DNA from 2 places in the Desertibacillus haloalkaliphilus genome. Region 1 is predicted to be linked to the other one. Evidence: a T-box and tRNA genes for the amino acid it is inferred to sense, from the RefSeq annotation. Region 1 holds a T-box; the other holds one or more tRNA genes.

The links. The T-box of region 1 lies ahead of pheS (phenylalanine--tRNA ligase subunit alpha). A T-box ahead of a tRNA ligase gene usually reads a tRNA of that ligase, here a tRNA-Phe.
Region 2: it has a tRNA-Phe gene. The T-box ahead of pheS (phenylalanine--tRNA ligase subunit alpha) is inferred to sense a tRNA for this amino acid. The anticodon was not compared.

What each region holds. Positions count from the first base shown of each region.
Region 1 covers NZ_JAHPIV010000001.1:167,631-175,017, forward strand. The annotation lists gene pheT (phenylalanine--tRNA ligase subunit beta) at 1-1,359, opposite strand, end outside; gene pheS (phenylalanine--tRNA ligase subunit alpha) at 1,375-2,409, opposite strand; T-box leader at 2,503-2,739, opposite strand; gene KH400_RS00785 (TrmH family RNA methyltransferase) at 2,790-3,545, opposite strand; gene sspI (small acid-soluble spore protein SspI) at 3,728-3,937, shown strand; gene KH400_RS00795 (M42 family metallopeptidase) at 4,023-5,108, opposite strand; gene KH400_RS00800 (TRAP transporter large permease) at 5,204-6,469, opposite strand; gene KH400_RS00805 (TRAP transporter small permease) at 6,469-6,942, opposite strand; gene KH400_RS00810 (TRAP transporter substrate-binding protein) at 7,103-7,387, opposite strand, start outside.
Region 2 covers NZ_JAHPIV010000003.1:31,943-39,329, forward strand. The annotation lists gene rplI (50S ribosomal protein L9) at 1-292, shown strand, start outside; gene dnaB (replicative DNA helicase) at 372-1,736, shown strand; gene KH400_RS04125 (adenylosuccinate synthase) at 2,005-3,291, shown strand; tRNA gene KH400_RS04130 (tRNA-Lys) at 3,810-3,885, shown strand; tRNA gene KH400_RS04135 (tRNA-Glu) at 3,906-3,980, shown strand; tRNA gene KH400_RS04140 (tRNA-Asp) at 3,989-4,065, shown strand; tRNA gene KH400_RS04145 (tRNA-Phe) at 4,247-4,322, shown strand; tRNA gene KH400_RS04150 (tRNA-Thr) at 4,380-4,452, shown strand; gene KH400_RS04155 (peptidoglycan DD-metalloendopeptidase family protein) at 4,739-6,250, shown strand; gene yycF (response regulator YycF) at 6,405-7,103, shown strand; gene walK (cell wall metabolism sensor histidine kinase WalK) at 7,106-7,387, shown strand, end outside.

The DNA of each region.
Region 1 (7,387 bases):
CGTGAATGTTTCTCCTTCAACAGTGAATTCAAATTGAAGTCGCTTGAAGATTTCGCTTACGTCATCACCTGACAATGATGTTCCAAGTAATTGATTAATACGAGTCAGTGTTACCGTTACTTTTTGTTCTGATAGCGTTAAGTAATCTGCTTCTACAATGCCAGACACGACCGTTCCACCAGCAAGTTCAGCCATTAGCTGTGCAGCACGATCTGCCGCTTTAGCCACACGATTAGGATCGACACCTTTTTCAAAGCGATGACTAGAGTCACTACGTAACCCTAAATCTTTTGATGCTTGGCGAACAGTCGGGCCTCTAAAATAAGCCGCTTCAATTAACACTGTTGTCGTATCATCTTCAACTTCTGACGTTGCTCCACCCATGACACCGGCAACGGCAGTAGGTTCATTCCCGTTTGTGATCACAAGGTGCTCACTTGATAGCTTTCTTGTTTCACCATCTAACGTGACGATCTCTTCACCCTCACGTGCGTGACGGACGACAACTTCTTTTGAACCAAAACGATCATAATCGAAAGCATGAAGGGGTTGTCCATATTCTAATAATACGTAGTTGGTAATATCAACGACATTACTGATTGGACGGATTCCTGATGCAATCAAGCGATTTTGCATCCATAGCGGTGATGGTCCAACCTTAAGATCCTTGACAATTCTTGCGCCATAATAAGGGTTATCCTCTTGCGCTTCAACCTTGACTGAAATATAGTCAGCCGCCTGCTCACTTGATTCTGAAAGCTCTACCGTAGGAAGCTTCACTTCACGCCCAAGAAGCGCTGCCACTTCATAAGCGACCCCTATCATGTTAAGGCAATCGGCACGATTTGGTGTTAAGTCCAACTCTAACACTTCATCATTTATGTTTAGATGCTCAAGCGCATCAGTTCCTGTTTCAACATCATTCGGGAATACAAAGATTCCGTCCGCAAATTCTTTGGCAACGAGCTTACTCTCAATGCCTAGCTCTTGTAAGGAGCAGATCATACCATGAGAAGCTTCCCCACGCAGCTTTGCTTTTTTGATTTTAAAATTGCCTGGAAGAACCGCACCGACTTTTGCGACAGCTACCTTCTGTCCTGCTGCAACATTTGGTGCCCCACACACAATTTGTGTATTTTCTTCTTCGCCGATATCAACCTGACAAAGGTTTAGCTTGTCTGCGTTCGGATGTTGTCCACATTCAACGACATGACCGATCACGACGTCCTTAATACCTTTATTAAGCGAATGAATAATATCAACTTCAACACCGCCACGTGTTAATTTTTCGGCAATATCAGCCGCTGTTAAATCACTAATATCAATATATTCTTGTAACCATCGATATGAAACTAGCATTTGTTTTGTTCCTCCTTACGCCCGTTTAAATTGTTGTAAAAAGCGGTAATCGTTTGTATAGAAATGACGAATATCGTCGATGCCATACTTTAACATTGCAAGTCGTTCAACACCCATTCCAAAGGCAAAACCACTATATTTATTTGGATCAAATCCACCCATTTCAAGTACACGTGGGTGTACCATGCCAGCTCCTAACACTTCAATCCAGCCCGATTGTTTACACACTCGACAGCCGTCTCCGCCACACATCACACATGAAATATCAACCTCAACTGATGGCTCTGTGAATGGGAAAAAGCTTGGGCGTAAACGAATTTTTTGATCTGGACCAAAGAACTTTTTCGCAAAAGTTTCAAGTACGCCCTTCAGATCACTCATGCGTACATTTTCGTCAATGTAAAGTCCTTCGATTTGCATAAACTGATGGGAATGTGTCGCGTCGTCATCATCACGACGGAACACTTTACCTGGACAAATAATTTTGACTGGACCTTTTCCTTCATACTTTTCCATCGTTCTTGCTTGCACAGGTGATGTATGAGTACGTAATAATAAGTCATTTGTAATATAGAATGAATCTTGCATATCACGAGCCGGGTGTTCCTTCGGCAAGTTTAGTGCCTCAAAGTTATAATAATCCGTTTCAACTTCAGGGCCTTCAGCAACGGAGAAGCCCATTCCCATAAAGACATCCTCAACATGTTCAACAACACCTGTTAACGGATGACGACTCCCTACTTGTACCGGACGTCCTGGTAATGTGACATCAATGCTTTCTGCTGCGAGCTGTTGCTCAACCGCTTCTTCTTCTAAACGCTGTTCCTTTTGTTCAAGTTTTTCCGTGATCGCAGCGCGAACATCATTTGCCATTTGTCCAACCTTTGGACGCTCTTCAGCTGATAATTTCCCCATGCCACGAAGAACTTCTGTGATTGGCCCCTTCTTCCCTAGATAAGCCACTCGAATTTCTTGTAATGCTTTTAAGTCACTTGCTTCTTCAACTTTTGCGATTGCTTCTGCTTGCAACGCCTCTAAACGCTCTTGCATGACTCTTTCCTCCTTTATGGAATCAGATTTTAACAAGTTTTAGTGATCGCTATCTCCTATTAGGGGGAACAACAAAAAAAGCCCTCATCCCAAAAAAGGGACGAAAGCTTCGCGGTACCACCCTAATTAACAGTAGCTCCTGCTACTGTTCACTTCATTACGATAACGGCTTCTGCCGGTTCAACCTTAATAAGAAACACAAATGATCCTTATCATCCGGTGACAGCTCCAGAGTGAATTCAACTGTGTTGCCATAGAAATGCTTTCAGTCCAGGACATTTCCTCCCTTCATGGCACTTGCAGCCTACTACTCTCCTTCAACACTCTTACTTATGTACAATTTCTATCTATTATAGATAAAAAAAATTAGACTTGCAACTCTACCCACGTAAATAATAAAGCAAAATCCCTGTAGCCACCGCAACATTTAGCGATTCATTTTTCCCATAAATAGGAATATAGAGGTTTTGATCGGTTTGTTCAAGCAACGATTTGCTCACACCTTCTCCTTCATTTCCAACAATAAGTGCAAACTGCTGTTGCGGTTCGATCGCTGTAAACGAACTTCCACCTTCAAGTGCCGTTCCAAAAACAGGAAGCCCTTGCTGCTTACAAACTTCGATCGCTTCGCTCAAGTCTTTCTTGATAACTGGAAGATGAAAAATTGAACCTTGCGTTGCACGAATGACCTTACTATTATAAACATCGACACTCCCACTTCCAACAATCACTCCAGACATTCCAGCACTATCAGCCGTTCGAATCATCGTCCCAAGGTTACCCGGGTCTTGGATCGCATCAACGAAGAGATATCGCCCTTCTGCAAGAATGTCTAGACCTGTCTGTTCGATTTTACAAATAGCAGCAATTCCTTGCGGGGTTTCGGTTTCACTAATTTCTTTCATCACCCGTTCGGTTACAATCGTCACCGAAACATTGTCAACGACCCACCCTGTTGGGATTGAAAACTGTTCATCGACAATCAGTTCTTCAATGTCAGCTTCTGCTTGCAATGCTGCTTCGATGAGATGTGTCCCCTCAATTAAGACGCTCCCCTGTTGCTCACGTCCTTTTTTTGTATGAAGCTTCTTCCATTGTTTTACTCTTTGGTTTTTATGTGATTCAATGCGGTTCATGATTCTTCTATCACCTTTTCTACTCGTTATTTCACGTTTGATAAACGTTGACGGTCAACTTGTTTTCTTTAAAATTATAACCCACAAATTGGTACATAATCCAAAACAAATAATGAAATACTATTTGTAAAGCAATCAATTGATAGCTTATTACACATTTTAGCATACAGGAGGTGTGACACGTGAGTTTTAACTTACGACAAGCAATCTTATCTAATGTTGCAGGAAGTGATGAAAAACAAGTTGAAGCAACGATTCAGGATGCGATGCAAAGTGGCGAAGAAAAAATGCTTCCAGGTCTTGGTGTACTTTTTGAAGTGTATTGGCAACATGCAGATGAATCTGCTAAAAACGAAATGATCTCACAAATTGCCGATGGGCTTCGTCAATAAAATGACACTGTAGAGTTCATTGTTTCCATTTCGAAGCAGTCAAAAAAGCCGGTCGTAAAATTAAACCGGCTTTTTTGACATGCTATCATGAAAATGTAATTTCTTTCACTGTTTCAGCATCTAACTTCTTAATGACTTCAACAATCAGTTTTACTGCATTTTCAAAGTCATCACGATGGAGAATCGCTGCATGAGTATGGATATAACGAGTCGCAATCGTAATCGATAATGCTGGTACACCATTTGCCGTTAAATGAATCGATCCCGAATCCGTACCCCCACCAGGAACGGCATCGAACTGATATGGAATCTTTTTCTCATCAGCAGTATCTGTGACTAGGTCACGAAGCCCTTTATGAGAAACCATTGATGCGTCATAGACGATAATCTGTGGGCCATCACCCATTTTCGCTAATGCATCCTTTGTCGTTACACCCGGTGTATCACCAGCAATGCCAACATCAACAGCAAAACCGATATCAGGCTGGATCTGATTTGTCGCTGTTTTTGCCCCACGTAAGCCGACTTCTTCTTGAACCGTACCAACACCATACACAGTATTCGGATGATCCTCATTTTGAAGCTGACGTAACACCTCAATAGCAATCGCACAACCAATACGGTTATCCCATGCCTTTGCCATTAAATATTTTTCGTTTTTCATGACTGTAAAGTCACAAACAGGCACAATGGCATCTCCCGGACGAATACCAAACTCTTGGGCTTCCTCTTTACTGGATGCACCAATATCAATGAACATGTCTTTCTTATCCATCGATTTCTTGCGTGCTTCTGGTGGTAGAATGTGTGGTGGTTTTGATCCGATCACTCCGGGTACATTGCCTGTTCGTGTCATAATCGTTACTCGTTGCGCGAGCATTACTTGCTCCCACCAGCCACCAACCGTTTGAAACTTAATGAACCCTTTGTCATCAATGTGGGTAACCATAAATCCGATTTCATCAAGGTGACCTGCGACCATGATTTTCGGACCACTTGCCGTCCCTTGCTTTTTCGCAATTAAGCTACCAAGATTATCGGTTGACACCTCATCTGCTAATGGTTCAATGTGCTTTTTCATCACTTCACGAGGTTCGCGCTCATTACCTGGAATCCCATTTGCATCGGTCAATTCTTTTAACATTTGTAACGTCTCATCTAGGTTCGCCATATGTAAAACCTCCTTTAGCTTCTGTATGATCATTTCTCATCCATTATAACGATAACTAAAAAATAGCACAATTTTTCCAACAGGCCCCGACAAGACTAGTCAACAAAAAACAAACTTAGCGCTGGAATAAATGAAATAATTAAAATGTTGATAATCATGACGATAATAAAAGGAATAATGGCACGTAACAAACTTTCAAACCTTGTCCCAGCTATATTTGAGGCAACGAATAAATTGATACCAACCGGTGGTGTAATAAATCCAACGGCTAAATTCACGATCATAATAATACCAAAATGAACCATATCGATCCCTAACGCTTGAGCAACTGGAGCTAGAATTGGTGTTAAAATGATAATCGCTGCCGCGGTTTCGAGAAAAATTCCAATAATAAGTAAAATCAAATTAATAATTAAAAGAGCAATGATCCAATTGTCGGTAATCCCTAGCATCAGTTCCGTAATTTGTGCTGGAATTCTTTCTCGAGTTAAGTAATAGCCAAAAATGGAGGCCCCAGCGATAATAAACATAATCACAGATGTCGTAATAATCGATGATGTGAAGATCTCCATTAAGTCCTTCCATTTGATTTCACGGTAGATGAGAATACCTACAATAAGACCGTAAACAACTGCAACTAGTGCAGCTTCTGTCGGTGTAAACACCCCTCCATAAATACCACCGAGAATAATGACTGGCATCAGTAGGGCAAGAAATGCATCTTTTAACGCTTTAAGAAAATCAATAAATCCGTAAGCTTCTCCGCCCCCGTAGCCCTTAAATAGCGAGATCACATAGACCAGAATAATTAATGAAACAACAACGAACACCCCAGGAATAATTCCTGCAATAAACAAATCACTAATGGATACACCAGCAGCTACACCAAACAAGACTAACGGTACACTCGGTGGAATCATAATCCCTACCGTACCACCTGTGGCTTGAATGGCCGTCGCAAAGTTTTTATCATAGCCTTTTTTCACCATCGCAGGAATAAGAATCGAACCAACGGCGGCCGTTGTTGCTGCTGCTGATCCTGATATCGCTGCAAAAAAAGCACAGGCAACAATCGAGACAATCGCGAGTCCACCACGAACACGACTGAAGATGACATTAGCTAAATGGATTAAACGTTTTGAGATCCCCCCTGTTTCCATTAATTTCCCTGCTAAAATAAAGAAAGGAATCGCAAGTAAGGGAAACGAATCGACCGAATTAAACATTCGTTGCATAATCGCAACAAGTGGAACCGAATCTTGAATGATAAAGATCAGTGAAGCAGACATTCCGAGCGCAATCGCAATGGGTACATTAATTAAAAATAAGACAAATAATAAAACGAACAATAGAACACTCATTATGCCTCCTCCCCTCTCCTTAGATCCTCAAATACTCCAGCAACTAAATTAATGGTTAAGACGATACCACTAATTGGTATCACCAAATAAATGGCCCCCATTGGGATTCTAAGTACCGGTGACAATTGATTCATCGAACGTTCTGACAGATGGAACCCTTGTTGAATCATGAGCCAGAAGAACCCTATGCATACAATAGCAGCGATCACCGTTAACAACCTCCGTAACAATAGTGGTGATTTTTCGACTAAGATTGACATCCCGATATGAGACTTTAATGACATCGCATAGGCTGCCCCTAAAAATGTAATCCAAATTAAACAATAACGTGCTAGCTCTTCGGTCCAGGCGAGCGGTTGATTTAAGACAAACCGAAATAACACTTGGCAAAAAACAGCAACGATCAATACAGTTAAAATGACAATGAGAAAATATTTGATGATTTGATTCATTGTCGCAATGATTTTCCCCATATGCTTCACCCTCTTGTTCAACCCTGCTATCATCTACCGAGCAGGAGTGTTTCTTTCTATTGGTGTTTTTGTTTAGAAAAAAACGGGAAGAAGTCTCGAGTTTACCTGCCTATTTTTCCAGCAGTCTCAGAAGTCTCCTCCCGTTTTTTATAAAATGACATTATTGAGCTTCTAAAATCTCATTTAATAATTCTTGGTATTCGAAGCTGTCATAGACTGAGCTAATCCCTTCACGAAAAGGCTCTACATCTACATCTTCAAGGATTTGCATCCCTTGTTCACGTAGCGTATCTAGTGACTCTTGCTCCATTTCAATAATAAGATCACGTTGATAGGCGCCAATGTTTTGTCCTTCTTCAACAACGATATCACGCAAGTCTTCTGGTAATTGATCATACGTTTCCTGACTCATCATATAGATCGCAACAGAATACACATGGTTCGT
Region 2 (7,387 bases), on a different contig from region 1:
GAAGAGTCAAGAGAAGAAAGCAGAACAAGAACTAGCTGATGCAAAAAAATACAAAGAAGAATTAGAAGCCATTACAGTAGAGATTAAGGCGAAATCTGGTGAAGGCGGCCGCTTGTTTGGAGCCGTTTCAACGAAGCAAATTGCTGAGACATTAAAGAGGATGAAAAAGAAAGTAGATAAGCGCAAAATCATGCTTGATGAACCGATTCGTGCATTAGGTTATACGAATGTACCAATTAAGATTCACCCTGAAGTAACCGCTACAGTTAAAGTTCATGTCGTTGAAGAGTAATTCTATTGTTGATGGTTGATTTTTTATAAATCAACCATCTTTCATTAGTGTAATTTTTAGATGAAAGCAGGAGGCAAACATGAGTGATTTATTTGCTGATCGTACACCGCCACAAAATATTGAAGCAGAGCAGGCTGTACTAGGTGCAATCTTTATTGAAGGACAAGCATTAGTTACGGCTTCGGAAAAGCTTGCACCGGAGGATTTTTACCGAGCGGCTCATCAGCGGATTTACGAAGTTATGCTTGAGTTGGCAGAAAAAGGCGAGCCGGTTGACTTAGTGACCGTTACTTCTGAGCTTCAAGATCGAAAGTCACTAGATGATATTGGTGGCGTCTCTTATTTAAGTGACCTTGCAAATGCTGTTCCGACGGCAGCAAATGTCGAGTACTATAGCCAAATTGTTGAGGAGAAATCGTTATTAAGGCGATTAATCCGAGTGGCCACGAATATTGCTTCTGAAGGCTACCAAAGTGAAGAAGAAGTAGATACGATTTTAAATGAAGCTGAAAAAACAATCTTAGAAGTATCGCATCGTAAAAATACAGGAGCCTTTGTTTCGATTAAAGATGTTCTCGTTGAAACGTATGAGAAAATTGAAATGCTTCAAAATCGTAAAGGTGATATTACTGGGATTCCGACAGGGTTTGTAGACCTTGATGGAATGACAGCGGGATTCCAACGTAGTGATTTAATTATCGTTGCGGCGAGACCGTCTGTTGGTAAAACAGCCTTTGCATTAAATATTGCACAAAACGTTGCGACTAAGACTGAAGAAAATGTCGCGATCTTTAGTCTAGAGATGGGCGCAGCTCAGCTAGTACAGCGGATGTTATGTGCTGAAGGGAATATTGACGCACAACGAATGCGTACAGGTGGTCTTGAACCAGATGATTGGCAAAAGCTGACGATGGCTATGGGCAGTCTTTCCCGTGCTGGTATTTATATTGATGATACCCCCGGTGTGAAGGTTAATGAAATCCGAGCAAAGTGCCGCCGACTTAAGCAAGAAAAAGGTCTTGGGATGATTTTAATTGACTACTTGCAGTTGATCCAAGGGAACAGTCGGGGTGGCGAGAACAGGCAACAAGAAGTATCGGAAATTTCCCGCTCATTAAAGGCATTAGCAAGAGAGTTGGATGTTCCGGTTATCGCACTTTCGCAGTTATCACGTGGAGTTGAATCCCGTCAAGATAAAAGACCAATGATGTCTGATATCCGTGAATCGGGGAGTATCGAGCAGGATGCTGATATCGTCGCTTTCTTATACCGTGATGACTACTATGATAAGGAATCAGAGAACCAAAATATTATTGAGATCATTATTGCTAAGCAGCGTAACGGCCCGGTTGGAACGTGTGAGCTAGCCTTTGTAAAAGAATATAATAAATTCGTGAATTTAGACCGTCGTCACGATGAAAAGGATATGCCGCCTGGCGCATAAATGGAGTCTTCCGCAGTTTGTTGTGGAAGGCTTTTTTATTGTTGATGGTAGAACGCGCTAGCAGTTTAATGTTTGTGGTTATGGATAAGATAGATAGTGAACTCGTTTATTTTGTTATTTGCGAACATAAGATCAAAGCTCTTTGAAATTGTTCGTGTTTAATTGACTTCGCTGTCGAAAATTGGTACACTAGCTATGGTTTTGTTTTAAAATAAACCGTTACATACACATCTTTGGATGTGTAATGCCAATGTGGAGGTGCACTGAGATGTCATCAGTTGTTGTCGTTGGAACGCAATGGGGAGATGAAGGAAAAGGAAAGATTACTGATTACCTTTCTGAAAAGGCAGAAGTTGTTGCCCGTTATCAAGGTGGAAATAACGCAGGACACACAATTGTGTTTGGTGGAGAAAAATATAAATTGCATCTCATTCCATCGGGTATTTTTTATGATGATAAAATTTGTGTGATTGGAAATGGGATGGTTATTGATCCTAAAGCATTAGTAGGTGAGTTGAAGTATTTACATGATAAAGGTGTTGATACAAGCAACTTGCGTATTAGTAACCGCGCTCATGTCATTCTTCCATATCATTTGAAGTTAGATATTGTAGAAGAAGAGCGTAAAGGTGCAAATAAAATTGGAACGACGAAAAAAGGAATCGGTCCAGCCTATATGGATAAAGCTGCTCGTGTTGGGATCCGTATTGCTGACCTACTGGATAAAGAAGAGTTTGAAGTAAAGCTTGAACGAAACCTTGAAGAAAAGAACCGATTACTAGAAAAGGTTTATGAAGTTGAAGGCTTGAAAAAAGAAGACATTCTCGATGAATATTATCAATATGGACAAGAGATCGCTAAATATGTGGTTGATACCTCTGTCGTTTTAAATGATGCGATTGACGATGGACGCCGTGTCCTTTTTGAAGGTGCACAAGGTGTTATGCTTGATATTGACCAAGGTACATATCCGTTTGTTACGTCTTCAAACCCAATTGCTGGTGGGGTTACAATTGGCTCGGGTGTTGGACCATCAAAAATTAACCATGTTGTTGGAGTATCAAAAGCCTATACAACACGTGTTGGTGATGGCCCATTCCCTACAGAGTTGCATGATGAAATTGGGGATAAAATCCGTGAGGTTGGAAATGAATATGGAACAACGACAGGACGCCCGCGTCGTGTAGGTTGGTTTGACAGTGTCGTTGTCCGTCATGCAAGAAGAGTTAGTGGGATCACTGATTTATCACTAAATTCAATTGATGTTCTCACTGGAATTGAAACATTAAAGATTTGTACGGCTTACAAATATAAAGGTGAAATTATTGAAGAGTTCCCAGCTAGCTTGAAAGTGTTGGCTGAGTGTGAACCTGTATATGAAGAATTGCCAGGTTGGACTGAAGATATTACTGGTGTTAAATCTCTAAATGAGTTACCTGAGAATGCCCGTCATTATATTGAGCGTGTTTCACAGTTAACGGGAATTCCTTTAACGATCTTCTCAGTTGGACCAGACCGTAATCAAACGAATCTTGTTCGTGGTGTATTTGCTTAATTTACGATAAAAGAGCTAAGATGGAGCAAGAAAAAGCTTGCTCTATCTGCTGTTTTTCGCTATTCTAAACAAAGGCAATCTGATTCAAAAAAAAATAAAAAGTTTTATAAAAGTATTGCACTAACTTTTAAACCATGATATTATTATTCTTGTCGTTAAGAGCTGACACAACAGATCAAAATGACATCAAGAGATACTAGCTCAGTTACGAGCGACGCATCTACCGAATCCACTACGAGTTGTCTCGACGCAACAAACAGCGGAGCGATTCTAGAAGAGGAAGAGACAGGTAGACAACGAAGCAACACATCGTCCGTAACTATCATGAGCAAACATCAATGAAAATAACATCAAGAGCCATTAGCTCAGTTACGAGCGACGCATCTACCGAACTCGCTACAAGTTGTCTCGACGCATAAGCAGCGGAGCAATTCTGGTAGAGGAAGAGACAGGAAGGCAGCGAAGGAAAACATCGTCCGTAACCATCATGAGTAAGCATCAATTGAAAAAAACATCAAGAGCCATTAGCTCAGTTGGTAGAGCATCTGACTTTTAATCAGAGGGTCGAAGGTTCGAATCCTTCATGGCTCACCATTTACTTTTAACTAGTAATTGGCCCGTTGGTCAAGTGGTTAAGACACCGCCCTTTCACGGCGGTAACACGGGTTCGAATCCCGTACGGGTCACCAATTTAATAGGTCCGGTAGTTCAGTTGGTTAGAATGCCTGCCTGTCACGCAGGAGGTCGCGGGTTCGAGTCCCGTCCGGACCGCCATTTTTAAAATGTTGTTTGGCTCGATAGCTCAGTCACGAGCATAACATCATCGAATTCACTTCGAGTTGTCCCGACACAGCCTGCTACAAAGCGAAGCTAGTAAGAGGAAGGGACAGGGTAACGACCAAAGTAAAATATTAAGTTAATGATAGACAAACTCATAAAGAATTATTTTTCACTTGGCTCGATAGCTCAGTCGGTAGAGCAGAGGACTGAAAATCCTCGTGTCGGCGGTTCGATTCCGTCTCGAGCCACCATTTTTATGTTTAAAGACACAATCTTTTAACTAACGTTAGGTAACTTATTATAAATATGCCGGTCTAGCTCAATTGGTAGAGCAACTGACTTGTAATCAGTAGGTTGGGGGTTCAAGTCCTCTGGCCGGCACTCTAATTATATATTGATAAACATATGGAGCCTGTTGAGAAACAAGGCTTTTTTTGTTGTAAACAATTAATAATCGAGAACGAGGGGTTACAGCAATTTTTAAAGCTAGATGTCTAGTTTAGCTAGTAGTGGGGATTTCGATGATGTTCATAGTAATAATACAGTTTGTTTACAAGTTTACTAATTTAAACCACAAAACCAATCACTTATGGTAAAATAACTCTTGTTGAAAAATGTCGATAGAAAAGGTTTACATCTATCGCTTTGTTGAAGCAGGAGGAAAACGATGTTTAAAGGAAGCCAGTTATTTTCTAAGGTTAGAGATAAGTATAAACAATTAATAGATACAAGTAAGCGGGTGCTTACAGAAACAAAAATTAAACAAATAACAACTGCAGGTGTTTCATTATGTGCAGCATCACTGATCACCGTATCGGCGATCTATGCGAGTGAAACGAAGCTCGATCAATTAGATACAGTCTACCATGTTTACCTCGATCAGGAATCAATTGGAAGTGTTGCTGATAAACAACTAGTTGAAGGGATAATTAGTGACAGGATGGAAGAAGTACAGGAAGACTATGAACATTTAAACCTAGTTCTTGCTGAAGAGCTTCACCTAATACCTGAGAAAGTATTTCATGCTAACGTTGAACCTACAGAAACCGTTGAACAACTTAACGATAAAGTTTCATTAGCCGCAGAAGCAATCGTTTTAAAGGCTGATGATAAAGATGTTTTATATGTAAGCGATCAACAACAGGCAGATGAGGTTATAAGCGAATTTCTGCTTCAATACATTTCTGAAGATGACTTAGAAGTTTATGAAGCCCTTGTTGAGGATAGTGGTGAGCTTGAGGAGAAGAAGTTACCAGATGTCGGAGAAACGGACATTTTAGCAGTTGAACTATCAGCAACACTTGGTTTTGAAGAGGCTGTCGCTGAGATTGATGAAGTTCTCTCGACTGAACAAGCGGTCAAACAGTTAAATCTAGGGACATTAGAAGAGCGTACATATCAAGTTGAGGCAGGCGATGTCTTAGGTACTATTGCCAGTGGCCATCAGCTATCAACGAGTGAATTGTTGAAATTGAACTCAGAAGTGACCGAAGATACCCTTTTGCAAATTGGCGATGAATTGAATGTCACCGAGTATGAGCCAGTTGTGACAGTTGTTGTTACTGAAGCAGTAACTCAAAAAGAAGAAATTCCTTATAAAACAGAAGTAAGGGAAGATGATTCGATGTGGAAAGGTGACACGAAGGTTGCTCAAGAAGGCAAGGCTGGAGAGCGGATTGCGAGCTATGAAATCGTCAAAGAGAATGGGACTACAATTAAGCGTAGTTTAATTGGTGAAGAAGTGATTGAAGAAGCTGTCGACCATATCGTTCTAAAGGGAACGAAAGAGTCACCATCACGAGGAACAGGGAACTTATCGTGGCCAGCGGTTGGTGGTTACATTTCTAGCTATCAAGGAATGAGGTGGGGTCGATTACATAAAGGAATTGACATCGCCCGTCCAACAGAGCGTTCAATCCTTGCAGCTGATAACGGCACAGTGACGTCAGCTGGTTGGAATGGCGGTTATGGAAAAACGGTAAAAATCGATCATAATAATGGAATGGAGACGCTTTATGCCCATTTAGAGTCCATAGATGTGAGTGTTGGAGATACCATTCGAGCAGGAGAAAGAATTGGTAGAATGGGGACAACTGGGAACTCAACAGGAATTCACCTTCACTTTGAAGTTTATAAAAATGGTCAATTAGCAGATCCAATGGATTATTTGAACTATTAATTGTAAAGGTAGCCTTTAGCCACGTATGCTAGAGGCTATCTTTTCTATTTTTAACTAGTAATTTCCGACGTTTTGATCACTTGCCATTACGGCTGCTGTGTTAGAATATTAAGTAGATAGAAATTAGTTTGAATAGGTTATAGGAGCGGATTTTATGGATAAGCGGATTTTAGTTGTTGATGATGAACAGCCGATTGCTGATATTTTAAAGTTTAGCCTTGAAAAAGAAGGTTTTCAGGTTTTTTGTGCTTATGATGGACTTGAAGCGGTTCATTTAGTTGAACAAGAAAAGCCTGACTTAATTTTATTAGATATTATGCTTCCTCATAAAGATGGTATGGATGTTTGCCGAGAGGTACGGGCGAAATATGATATGCCGATTATTATGCTCACGGCCAAAGACTCGGAGATTGATAAGGTCCTTGGGCTAGAGCTTGGTGCAGATGACTATGTGACGAAGCCTTTTAGTACGCGTGAACTGATTGCAAGAGTGAAGGCGAATTTACGTAGGCACCAAAGTCTTACTGAACAGCCAGAGAGTCGAGAGATAGCTGTTGGTGAGCTTGCGATTCTCCCTGATGCATACCTTGTTAAAAAGAGAAATGAAACGATTGAGTTAACTCATCGTGAATTCGAGCTTATTCATTATTTAGCGAAGCATTTAGGACAAGTGATGACAAGGGAGCATTTGCTACAGGCTGTTTGGGGCTATGATTATTTTGGTGATGTTCGCACGGTTGATGTTACGGTTCGTCGTTTGCGTGAGAAAGTAGAAGATAACCCGAGTGAGCCGGCTTGGATTATTACACGCAGAGGAGTTGGCTACTATTTAAATAGTGAACAGGGGCAATAGCAATGGAACAAAAAGTCGGTTTCTTTAAATCGATTCAATTTAAATTGATTATTATTTATGTGCTCCTCATATTAATTGCGATGCAAATAATTGGAGTTTATTTTGCGAGGCAGTTAGAAGGTCAGCTCGTTTCGAACTTTTTTGATACGCTTGATGAACGTGCGAACCTACTTGCATATAATGTCGAGCAAGAAATGATAAAGCCAAGAGAGGGTGAAAACTCATTAGAGCGCGATATCAACCGCCTCTTGCGCGAATTTTTCTCGATTGAAAATTCCGAAGTG